Regions from separate parts of the Pseudoxanthomonas sp. LjRoot143 genome, predicted to be linked through region 2. Evidence: predicted binding sites of a transcription regulator. Region 2 holds the regulator's gene; each other region holds the start of a gene.

Region 1 (4,135 bases), on a different contig from region 2:
GGCCAATCGCTTGGGCATCGTGCTGGATGCATCGCACGCCAGCGATGCGGTGTTCGATCAGCTGCTCGCCTTGTCGCGAGCTCCGATCGTGCTCTCGCATACGAGTGCGGATGCCCTGTACGACCATCCGCGGAACATCGATGACGCCCGGCTTCGCCAGCTCGCGGCGAAAGGTGGCGTCATCCACGTCAATGCGTACGGTGGCTACCTGATCAACATCCCGAAGATCCGCGAGCGCGAGACAGCCATGGATGCACTCGGCGAGAAGTACGGACCCGAGAGCCGGCTCGCGGTGGATCGTGTTCCGTCTTATCTGGCGGAACGGAGGGCGATCGAGGAGCGCTATCCGGTCAAGCGGGCGACCTTCGACAACTACATGGCGCACGTGCTTCACATCCTGAAGGTGGCCGGCGTGGATCATGTCGGCATCGGTGCTGACTGGGACGGTGGCGGCGGCGTGGCAGGGCTGGAAGACGTCAGCGCGTTGCCCAGGATCACCGAAGAGCTGCTGGCGGCTGGTTACACGGAGCAGGATGTGCGGAAGATATGGAGTGGCAATCTCTTGCGCGTCATCAGGGAGACGCAGGCGATCGCTTCGTCAGACGGCTGAAGCCGTCCGCGTTGTGGCGGAATGCGGCGCGAGGAGAGACGTTCGGACGGGTGACCCTAAGAGGGAGGCATCATGGAAGAGTCGATCACTGCCAGGCGATTCACCGCCGCGTTTCCCCGTGACATTCCCCGGCACTGGTTGCCGGAGAATGAAGTCGTTTCGTCGCTGCTCAACGCCTACACCATCTTGGTGCCGGCCAATGAAGCCTTCTATATCCGCACGCTCAACGCCTGCTTACCGGAGTTGCGAAGTGACGTCCTGCGCCAGCGCTGCCAGGCGTTCATCCGCCAGGAAGCGCAGCATGGCGTTGCGCACAAGCGTTACTGGGAGAATCTGGATGCGCAGGGCTACGCGTATCGGGGTATAGAACGCACGGTCGACCGGGGCATCTTCCGTGTGATGGATCGTATCGCACCGCTGTGGTTGCGCGTGTCGCTGGTGAGTTGCGTCGAACACATCAATGCCTTCCTCGGCTACGAGTTCCTGACGCAATCCATCCTTGCGGATGCCGATCCGCGCGTGCGCGACCTGATGGAGTGGCACTTCGCCGAGGAGATAGAGCACCGGGCGGTGGCGTTCGACCTGCTTCAGGCGGTCTCGCCCCGCTATCCCGTACGGGTACTGGGAGCGGTGATGACCATCTCGCTCTTTTATCTGCTGCTCATGGGACTGGCCGCGTCGCTGCTGGTGCAGGATCGCCGGCTGTTGCGGTTGGCCACGTGGCGCCAGCTGACGCACCATTTCGGCGCCGGGCACGGAATGGGCCGCCGGACACTGCGGCATTTGACGGACTACCTGCGCCCCAGCTTCCATCCTTCCCGTCTGGCGGCGGACGCCGATGCCATGGCCGCCACGGTGCTGCAGCGGCAGGCGACGGCCGAGCCGCCTTCCGTCATGCCGATGCCGCCGCGGACCTGAACGAAAGCCCATTCTCCCCCTACCCGTCGGACCTCAGGGGATGGCAACGGCGGACAATAATGTCTGCAAGCCGTTGATTGCAAAGGTGGCTGCGCACGGACTGGATCAACGGCGGTTCGTTGCATCGCTGGAACAATACGGAACTTCCGGCACGGTTAGCAGTCGAACCCCCCGACTGCTAACATCCATGCCCATGAGCCAGAACACCCCCACTACCGCCCTGGTCACCAACAACCTGCCGATCCCCAGCGCCCTGGGTTCGCTCGACGCCTACATCAGCGCCGTGCACCAGATTCCGGTGCTGACGGTGGAAGACGAGCGCGCGCTCGCCAACCGTTACCGCGAGGAAGAAGACCTCGACGCTGCCCGCGAGCTGGTGCATTCGCACCTGCGTTTCGTCGTGCATGTGGCGCGTGGCTACAATGGCTACGGCCTGCCGCTCGGCGACCTGATCCAGGAAGGCAACATCGGCCTGATGAAGGCGGTGAAGCGCTTCGATCCCGACATGGGCGTGCGCCTGGTCAGCTTCGCGGTGCACTGGATCCGTGCCGAAATGCACGAGTTCATCCTGAAGAACTGGCGCATCGTGAAGGTCGCCACGACCAAGGCGCAGCGCAAGCTGTTCTTCAACCTGCGCAAGTCGAAGACGCGCCTGGGCTGGATGAACGCTGAAGAAGTCAGCGTCATCGCGAAGGACCTCAACGTGTCCGAACGCGAAGTGCTGGAAATGGAAGCGCGCCTGTCCGGTCGCGACATCGGTTTCGATGCGCCGTCGGACGAGGACGAGGAGCACGCACCGCCGTCGCCGGCGAGCTATCTGGTCGCGCGCGACGAGGATCCGTCGCAGGCCTACGAGCGTGCGGACAGCGAAGACAACCAGATGGAGCTGCTGCGCGAAGGCCTGGCGAATCTGGATGAGCGCTCGCGCGACATCATCAAGCGTCGCTGGCTGGATGGAGAGAGCAAGGTGACGCTGCAGGAACTCGCCGACGAGTACGGTATTTCCGCCGAGCGCGTCCGCCAGGTCGAAGCCAACGCGCTGAAGAAGATGAAGGCGTTGTTCGCCGCCTGATCTTCCTTGTTCGTGGTGTGATGTCGAAGAGGCCCGCGATGGGGCCTCTTCGCTTTTGTGGCGCGCTCGTCGGTGGATGTGCTCCACTACGCCGCGACCCGCCAACGGCGGCATGACAACCAGAAGGAGCAGGGCATGATGGGGTGGGGCAACAAGCGGCGGACGCTGTTCTCGTGGGGGCTGGTGATGGCGTGCGGCCTGACGATGTCGAGCGGCATGGCCGCAGCGGGCTTGGCCGATGACGGCAACACGAAACCCACCCCGGCACAGGAGGGCGTCCGGTTCTCCATCGATCGCGAAGAATACGATGCACAAGCCCGCGCGGCGATGCAGGTGGATCCGGTGGTCGCTGCGCACCTGGGGGCGATCCGCAAAGTCGCGCTCGACGACGCGGCGAGCATGGACGAGCCCGGTCCGGACGTGCTGGTGTTCGATGTCGAAGGCAGTCGCGGCAAAGGACGCGTCACCGCGCGCTTCATCACCGTCAGCGCCACGCAGGAGGCGCTGGGGCCGGGCATGCTGGTCATGGCCGATGGCACCCGCCACGAGATCGAAGGCGATGCCGACGCGCTGGCCGCGGAAGGCGAGGGTCACGGTCACGACGATGAGGAAGACGTCGAAGCCGGCGCCGGCCTCTTCATTCGCCAGGCACAGGAGGCGGCGCAGCGCTATCCGCTGATCCGCCAGCACATCGGCCAGATCGCCGCTTTCGAGCTCGACAGCGATGCCACCGGTGCTGCGCCCGGCATGAACACGTTCGTGTTCGACGTCGCCGGCGACAAGGGCCGCGGCCGCCTCGAGGCCGATTTCATCACCGTCAGCGCCGACACCGAGCGACTCGGCAAGGGCGTGCTGACGCTGGCCAATGGACGCAAGCTGTCGTTCGAAGGCGAGCCTCGCGGCGGAGACGAGCCGGAGGACGGCATCGATGCCACCGACCTGTTCGCAGGCGACAACATCTTCACCCGGCAGGCGCGCGTCGCCGTGCAGCGCTACCCGTTGGTACAACAGCACATCGGTACGTTGAGCGCGTTCGACATGGACGTGCTGGGAACCGGTGAAGCCGAGGGCGCGGACGAGTTCGTCTTCACGCTGGTCGGCGACAAGGGCCGCGGTCGCATCCTTGCCGAGTTCATCACGGTGGATGCCGATACCGAGCGGCTGGGCAAGGGCGTGCTGACGCTGGCGGACGGCCGCGAGTTCGCGTTCGAAGGCGAGCCCCCGATGGAAGGCGAACTCGCGGCGCCACGCACCGATGCGGACCGCGGCGAGGCGCCTGAGACCTTCGCGCGCCAGGACGGAATCTTCGTGCTGCAGGCCAATGCGGCGATGCAGGCGCACCCGGTCGTGCAGCGCCATATCGGTGACATCCGCGAAGCGGCGTTCGACCGCGATGCCTCATGGGCCGCGGAAGGCGAGCGCTATGTCTTCGATCTGAAGGGCAGCAAGGGCGCCGGTCGACTCGAAGCCGAGTTCATCACCGTCGATGCCGACAACGAGCGCATTGGCGAAGGCGAACTCGTGATGGCGGACGG
Region 2 (4,135 bases):
CAAGAAGCGCTGACGGCGGGAGATTCGTGGCGGCGAGTGTGGGAGCGACGCAAGTCGCGAAGCAGCGTCGTCGGTGAAGCCACATCGCGACTTACGTCGCTCCCACAGCAAGAATGGCCGGATGCCTTCAGACCGCGTTGGCCAATAGCCGCTTGGCGGCCGCGTGGGCTTCCTTGCTGACTTCCACGCCACCCAGCATGCGGGCCAGCTCCTCTTCGCGCTGTTTCGCGCCCAGCTTCTCGACGGCGCTCTGGGTCATGCCGTCCACGGGTGCCTTGCTAACCCGGTAGTGGGCATGGCCCTGCGCGGCGACCTGGGGCAGGTGGGTGACGCACAGGACCTGCCGCTCGGCACCGAGTGCACGCAGTTTCTGGCCGACGATCTCGGCCACGGCGCCGCCGATGCCGGTGTCCACTTCATCGAAGATCATGGTGGGCACGGCGTCCAGACCGAGCGCGGCGACTTCGATCGCCAGCGAGATGCGTGCGAGTTCGCCGCCTGAAGCGACCTTGCGCAGGGGGCGCGGTGGCTGACCCGCATTGGCCGAGACCAGGAATTCGACACGCTCGGCACCGGTCGGATCGGGACGTTCGCCTTCCAGGGGTTCCAGCGCGATCTCGAACCGGCCTCCGCCCATGCCCAGTTCGGCGATCAGTGCCGTAGTAGTGTCGCCCAGGGACTTCGCGGCTTGCTGACGCGTACGGGTCAGCGTGGCGGCGGCATCGCGCCACTGCGCCTTGGCCGTCTCGATCTCACCGTTGAGCAGGAGCAGGCGCTCGCCAGCGCCGCGCAGCGAGTCCAGTTCGGCGGCCAGGCGGTCGTTCTGCTCCTGCAGGCCGTCCAGCGGCACGCGGTGCTTGCGCGCGAGGTCGTGCACGCGGGCGAGCTTGCGTTCCAGTGCGTCGAACTGCATCGGTTCGGCGTCGAGGTCGTCGCGCACCTGGCCAAGCAGGGACAGGGCTTCCTCGATCTGGATTGCGGCGCCGTCCAACAGCGCATCCACGTCGCGCAGGCGCGGCTCGTGTTCGGCCTGCCGGGCGAGATCGGCCCGGACCTGCTGCAACTGGCGCGTCAACGAGGGCGTATCGTCGCCGGCCAACTGGCCCAGCGCCGCGTCGCAGGCCTGGATCAGGCCGGCCGCGTGCGCCTGGCGGCGGTGACTGACCACCAGCGCGTCCAGCGCGGCGGGCGACAGATCTTCGCGCTGCAGCTCGACCAGTTGATGTTCCAGATAGTTGATCCGGTCGGACACATCCCCCTGGCCCGACAACTGCTCGCGTTCGCGTAGCAGGGCCGTCCAGCAACGGGCGGCGTCGCGCACCGTGGTGCGCTCGCGGTCGTTGCGGGCGAAGGCATCGAGCAGGTCCAACTGGCTGTTGCGGGCGAGCAGGGCCTGGTGTTCGTGTTGGCCATGGATCTCGACCAGGCGGCCGGCCAGTTCGGCCAGCTGCGACAGGGTCACGCTGCGGCCGTTGATCCAGGCCCGCGAGCCGCCGTCGGCCCGGATCACCCGGCGCAACTGGCACTGGCCGTCATCGTCCAGCTCGTTGTCGGCCAGCCAGGCCTGCGCCGGCGAACCGGGGGCGGCGGCGAATTCGGCGGACAGCTCGGCACGCTCGGCGCCATGGCGGACCACGCCGCTGTCGGCACGCAGGCCGGACAGGAAGCCGAGGGCATCCACCAGCAGCGACTTGCCGGCGCCGGTTTCACCGGAAATGACGGTCATGCCGTCACCGAACTCCAGTTCGGCGGCGCGGACCACGGCGAAATCCTTCAGGGCGAGATGTCTGAGCATGCGGCGGATTGTAAGCGGAGCCGGCTCACCGACTGAGACACCCGGCGGCCGGCTTGCAAAGGCGAGGGCGCGACGTTATCTAGCTGCCATGAACACGCCATCGCCCCCGCTGGATCCGCGCGCCCGCCAGTTGCTGCGCACGCTGATCTCGCGCTACATCCACGATGGCGAACCGGTGGGGTCGCAGACGCTGGCCCGCCATGCCGGGCTGGAGGTCAGTCCGGCGACCATCCGCAACATCCTGTCCGAGCTGGAGGAAGTCGGGCTGCTGAGCTCGCCCCACACCTCGGCCGGCCGGATCCCGACGGCACAGGGCTACCGGGTGTTCGTCGACAGCCTGGTGCAGGTGAAGTCGCTAGGGGACGGCGAGGTGGCGCGCCTGCGCGCCGAACTGTCCGCCGGCGCCGGCACCCAGGCGCTGCTGGGCAACGCGTCCGAGCTGCTGTCGGCCATGACCCATTTCGTCGGCGTGGTCAGTGTGCCGCGGCGCGAGCAGTTCGCCTTCCGCTATATCGACTTTGTGCCGCTGGACGGGCAGCGGGTGATGGCCATCCTGGTGTTCGCCGACAACGATGTGCAGAACCGGGTCATCGAGACGCGGCGCCCCTACGAGCGCTCCGAGCTTGAGCGCATCTCCAATTACCTGAACACCCAGTTCGCGGGCCGGCCGCTGTCCGAGATCCGCGCCAACCTGCTGCGCGATCTTCGCCGGGCGCAGACCGAAATGGAGGGGCTGCTGGCCGAATCCATCGAACTGGCCGAGCAGGCGCTGGCCCCGCCCGGCGACGACGTGGTGCTGGCAGGCCAGACCCGGTTGATGGGCGTGCAGGAGCTGTCCGACCTTGAGCGGCTGCGCGATCTGTTCGAGGCCTTCGCCCGCAAGCGCGAGATCCTGCAGCTGCTGGAACGCACGATCCGGGCACCGGGCGTGCGGATCTTCATCGGCGAGGACACCGGGCTGGCGCCGCATGACGGGGTTTCGGTGGTCACCGCGCCGTACATGGCGGGCGGGCAGGTGCTGGGCGTGCTGGGCGTCATCGGGCCCACGCGCATGGCCTACGATCGGGTGATTCCGGTGGTGCAGGCAGCGGCCGATGTCTTGGGTGCGGCCTTGAATCCGGAATCCACGGCCCCATAGGTTCCCGGTTGGGCGGCTGGACCTGCCGCCAGGGAACCGAAATGAACGAGCAGCACGAATACGACCTTCCGTCCGGCCAGGTGCCGGATGCCGCCGAGACCGACGCCGCCCTGCTGGCAGAGCTGGAAACGCTGCGCAACGAGCTGGACCAGCTGCGCGCCACCACGCTGCTGGAGCGCGCCGACCTGGAAAACCAGCGCAAGCGCGTGGCCCGCGATATCGAGCAGGCCCGCAAGTTCGCCAACGAGCGCCTGCTGGGCGACCTGCTGCCGGTGTTCGACAGCCTGGACGCTGGCCTGGCCGCCGCCGGCGCCGAGTCCAGTCCGCTGAAGGACGGTCTGGAGCTCACCTTCAAGCAGTTGCTGAAGGTCGCCGGCGACAACGGCCTGACCCTGGTCGACCCTACCGGCGAAGCCTTCGATCCGGAACATCACCAGGCGATCAGCCAGGCCGATGCACCCGGTGCGGCGCCGGGCAGCGTCGTGCAGGTGTTCCAGAAGGGTTACGTGCTCAACGGCCGCCTGCTGCGCCCGGCGCTGGTGGTCGTGGCCAAGCACGACTGAATGCCCTCGCGACGGCGCTTGAACCGCGTCATCGCACCCCTATATCGGGACCATCCACCCGGCCGATCGCCGGGTCCAACATCAGAATTCGCTAGGGAGTGAGATTCAAATGGGCAAGATCATCGGCATCGACCTGGGCACGACCAATTCGTGCGTGGCGATCATGGACGGCGGCAAGGCCCGCGTCATCGAGAATTCGGAAGGCGACCGCACCACCCCCTCCATCGTGGCCTACACGAAGGACGGCGAAGTGCTGGTCGGCGCCTCGGCCAAGCGCCAGGCCGTGACCAACCCGAAGAACACCTTCTACGCGGTGAAGCGCCTGATCGGCCGCAAGTTCACCGACGCGGAAGTGAAGAAGGACCTGGACCTGGTCCCGTACGACATCATCGCGCACGAGAACGGCGATGCCTGGGTGCAGACGAGCGACGGCAAGAAGCTGTCGGCGCAGGAAATCTCCGCGCGCATCCTGGAGAAGATGAAGAAGACGGCCGAAGCCTTCCTCGGCGAGACCGTCACCGAAGCCGTCATCACCGTGCCGGCCTACTTCAACGACAGCCAGCGTCAGGCCACCAAGGACGCGGGCAAGATCGCCGGCCTGGACGTCAAGCGCATCATCAACGAACCCACCGCCGCCGC
Region 3 (4,135 bases), 1.9 Mb from region 2:
TGCAGCGGCGGACGCCACGGGCAAGCGGTGCACCATCAGCAAGGGCACCAGCGCGGTGGCGGCGAGCGTCAGCGCCAGCACGCGGGGCAGCGGCGACGCGGCAACGCGCGCGCGCTGGAACCACCACAGCCCCAGCGCCAACAGTACGAGCCCGACCAGCGCCAGGCCGACCGCGTCGATGCCGCGCTGTTTACCGAGCACCCACAGCAGCCACACGGCGGTCAGGTACATCGGGAAGGCGAGCACCTGCTTCAGCGTCTCCATCCATGCGCCGGGTCGCGGCAGGCGGTTCGCCAGCGCCGGCACGAAGCCGATCAGCAGGAATGGCAACGCCAGTCCCAGACCAAGTACGGCGAACACCAGCAATGCGAGCGGGGTGGGCGCGGTGAAGGCGTACGCGAGCGCCACGCCCATGAAGGGCGCCGTGCACGGACTGGCCACGACCACTGCCAGCACGCCGGTGAAGAAATCGCCGGCCGGACCGCGTCGCGAGGCCAGGCCATGCCCGGCACCAGCGAGTCGATGGCCGATGGCGAACACGCCGGACAGGCTCAGGCCCACGGCGAACATCACATAGGCCAGCAGGCCGACCAGCCATGGCTGCTGCAACTGGAAGCCCCAGCCCAGCGCCTGACCCGCGGCGCGCAACGCGATGGCCAGCGCGCCGACGGCAACGAAGCTGACCAGCACGCCGGCGGTGTACCAGAGTGCACGCCGACGGGCGTCGCCTTCGTTCTGCCCGCTTTCGGCCAACGACAGCGCTTTCAGCGACAGGATCGGCAGCACGCACGGCATCAGGTTGAGGATCAGGCCGCCGGCCAGTGCCAGCGCGAGTGCGACGAGCAGCGACGTGGCGCTGCCCTGGTTGCGCGCAAGTACATCTTCCGGAGGACGCGTGCGTTCGACCTCGGCGGCGGCGGGCGTGGTCGCTGTGGCGGCGTCCGGCGCAGCGACCGGTGTGGTGGCGGGCGGCGTCGTGCTCGTCGGCAGTGGTGCGACGGCGGCGGGCGCCGGTACGTCGGGCGTGCTGGCCGGCGTTATCGTGCCGGCGGGAATCGACAGCTTCACGCGCCGCGTCATCGGCGGATAGCAGATGCCGTCGGTCTGGCAGCCCTGGAAGGTGACGCGCAGCGTGGCCTGCGTGGCGTCCGCTTTTTCGCGCCGCAGCGGCACCGGCACTTCGGCCTGATCGAAATAGACGGTGACGTCGCCGAAGTGTTCGTCGCGGTGCGCCTTGCCCTTGGGCCAGCGCGGTGTCTGCAGCGCGATACCCGGTGCGCCTTCCAGCGCCATCGACGTGCGGTCGCGGTAGACGTAGTAGCCGCGTGCCGGCGTGAAGCGCAGCAGCAGTTCGTTGCCATTGAACGCGATCGCCTCGAAGGCGAACGCCTGTTCCGACGGCAGCGGCAGTGCGTCCATGCCGGCCTGCGGTTTCTGGCCCAGCAGACCGCTGGTGAGAGCGCCGGATCCCAGGGGTACGAAAGTCGCGTTGGTGGCCTCGGCCGGCGGCAGGGCCACCTTCAGCGTGCGCGTCTGCGGCGGATAGCAGATGCCGGCGTCGGCGCAGCCCTGGTACTTGATCTTCAGGGTAACGCTGTCGGTCGACGCGGTCGGCTGGCCGGGCAGGGTGGCGACCAGTTCGCCACGGTAGGTTTCGACGTCGCCGAAGAATTCGTCGCGGTAGGCCTTGCCCTTGGGCAACTGCAGCGGCTGTGCGGCGAAGCCCGCATCGGCCTCCACGCCGGTCCGGTGCCGGTACAGGTAATAGCCTTCGGTGATCTTCCAGCGGATCTCGATGCGGTCGCGCGACGGCGCGGTGGCCGTCAACACGAAGGCCTCATCCACCGGCAGCAGGTCGCCCTGGGTGATCGCGGCGGACGCGGCCGGGGCGACCAACGAGGCCAGGGGGAGCAGCAGGCAGGCGAGCAGGGAACGGATCAGCGTCATCGGGTCACTCGGGGGCGCGGGCGTCGGCCCGGGTTTCCGCGGCCACCCAGTCCAGATAGGCGGGCAGGCCGGCGGCGGTTTCGACCGCCAGGATCTCCGGCAGTTCATAGGGATGCAGCTCCGCCAGCCTCGCCATCAAGGCGTCGCGGCGGTCGGCGGTGATCTTGGCCAGCAGCTGCACTTCGGTGGCCTGCTCCACCTGGCCCTGCCAGTGGTAGGTCGAGACCACGCCGGGCAGCAGGTTCACGCAGGCGGCCAGCCGTTCGTCCACCAGCGTCCGCGCCAGCCGCTGGGCGGTGTCGGCGTCCGGGCAGGTGGACAGGATCAGGAAGACGGGCATGGGCCGGCGATTATTGCAGACCCCGTCCGCCAGCCTCCTGCGACAAAGTTGCGCGCCCGCCCTTGAAAGCCTTCCGGGGCACCCAATATCCCCTGCATCCCGGCCTGGCCGGGTTTTTGTACCCGCGGCGTTGGCAGTCCCCTGAGGCGAGTGCTAACATCGCTGCCCCTTTCCTAGTCCAATCAATCACTTAAGAGGATTGACATGAGCAATATCAAGCCGCTGTACGACCGTCTGGTGGTCAAGCCGATCGAAGCCGAAGAAACCTCCCTCGGCGGCATCATCATTCCCGACGCTGCCAAGGAAAAGCCCACCAAGGGTGAAGTCATCGCCGTCGGCGAAGGCAAGTTCGTCGAAGCCACCGGTGGCGTGCGCGCCCCGAAGGTCAAGGTCGGCGACAAGGTGATCTACGGTCAGTACTCCGGTTCGGCCTACAAGCAGGACGGCGTCGAGTACAAGATCATCAAGGAAGACGACGTCCTCGCGATCCTCGGCTGATCGCGCGCGGCGGCTCCGCGCCGCCGCCCACGTCACCGCAATCCTCTTGATGGCGGGCTCCGCGCCCGCCGCACGAACCACTCTCAAAATTCCTGGAGTTGCACATGGCAGCCAAAGATATCCGTTTCGGTGAAGACGCCCGTACGCGCATGGTGCGCGGCGTGAACATCCTCGCCAATGCCGTCAAGGCCACCCTCGGCCCGAAGGGCCGCAACGTCGTGCTCGAGAAGAGCTTCGGCGCCCCTACGATCACCAAGGACGGCGTCTCCGTCGCCAAGGAAATCGAACTGGCCGACAAGTTCGAGAACATGGGCGCGCAGATGGTGAAGGAAGTCGCGTCCAAGACCTCCGACAACGCCGGTGACGGCACCACCACCGCCACCGTGCTGGCGCAGGCGTTCATCCGCGAAGGCTCCAAGGCCGTCGCCGCCGGCATGAACCCGATGGACCTCAAGCGCGGCATCGACCAGGCCGTGAAGGCCGCCGTCGAAGAGCTGAAGAAGCTCTCCAAGCCGACCGCCGACGACAAGGCGATCGCCCAGGTCGGCACCATCTCGGCCAACTCCGACAGCAACATCGGCGACATCATCGCCGAAGCCATGAAGAAGGTCGGCAAGGAAGGCGTGATCACGGTTGAAGAAGGCTCGGGCCTGGAGAACGAACTCGACGTCGTCGAGGGCATGCAGTTCGACCGCGGCTACCTGTCGCCGTACTTCATCAACAACCAGCAGTCGCAGCAGGTCGAATTCGACGACCCCTTCATCCTGATCCACGACAAGAAGGTCTCCAACGTCCGCGAACTGCTGCCGGTGCTGGAAGGCGTCGCCAAGGCCGGCAAGCCGCTGCTGATCGTGGCCGAGGAAGTGGAAGGCGAAGCCCTCGCCACGCTGGTGGTCAACACCATCCGCGGCATCGTCAAGGTCGCCGCCGTCAAGGCGCCGGGCTTCGGTGACCGCCGCAAGGCCATCCTGGAAGACATCGCCACGCTGACCAACGGCACGGTGATCTCCGAGGAAGTCGGCCTGCAGCTCGAGAAGGCCACCATCAACGACCTGGGTCGTGCGAAGAAGGTCGTGATCTCCAAGGAGAACACCACCATCATTGACGGCGCCGGCGATGCCGAGCGCATCCAGTCGCGCATCAAGCAGATCAAGGCGCAGATCGAGGAGACCTCCTCCGACTACGACCGCGAGAAGCTGCAGGAACGCGTGGCCAAGCTGGCCGGCGGCGTGGCCGTGATCAAGGTCGGTGCCTCGACCGAAATCGAAATGAAGGAAAAGAAGGCCCGCGTCGAAGACGCCCTGCACGCCACGCGTGCGGCGGTGGAAGAAGGCGTGGTCCCGGGTGGTG

Evidence for each region. Region 2 encodes HrcA, which represses chaperone genes, less so after heat shock. Its sites were predicted from a motif close to TTNGCACTCNNNNNNNNNGAGTGCNAA; they were not measured.
Region 1: the regulator HrcA is predicted to act here: its motif matches at 1,684-1,710, upstream of rpoH (RNA polymerase sigma factor RpoH).
Region 3: the regulator HrcA is predicted to act here: its motif matches at 2,418-2,444, upstream of ACSQ1W_RS16110 (co-chaperone GroES).

What each region holds. Positions count from the first base shown of each region.
Region 1 covers NZ_CAXUPM020000002.1:62,969-67,103, reverse strand. The annotation lists gene ACSQ1W_RS21340 (dipeptidase) at 1-610, shown strand, start outside; gene ACSQ1W_RS21335 (metal-dependent hydrolase) at 683-1,528, shown strand; gene rpoH (RNA polymerase sigma factor RpoH) at 1,722-2,600, shown strand; gene ACSQ1W_RS21325 (hypothetical protein) at 2,736-4,135, shown strand, end outside.
Region 2 covers NZ_CAXUPM020000001.1:1,434,576-1,438,710, forward strand. The annotation lists gene fur (ferric iron uptake transcriptional regulator) at 1-13, shown strand, start outside; gene recN (DNA repair protein RecN) at 128-1,795, opposite strand; gene hrcA (heat-inducible transcriptional repressor HrcA) at 1,884-2,933, shown strand; gene grpE (nucleotide exchange factor GrpE) at 2,975-3,496, shown strand; gene dnaK (molecular chaperone DnaK) at 3,606-4,135, shown strand, end outside.
Region 3 covers NZ_CAXUPM020000001.1:3,314,146-3,318,280, reverse strand. The annotation lists gene ACSQ1W_RS16120 (protein-disulfide reductase DsbD family protein) at 1-1,947, opposite strand, end outside; gene cutA (divalent-cation tolerance protein CutA) at 1,952-2,287, opposite strand; gene ACSQ1W_RS16110 (co-chaperone GroES) at 2,492-2,785, shown strand; gene groL (chaperonin GroEL) at 2,890-4,135, shown strand, end outside.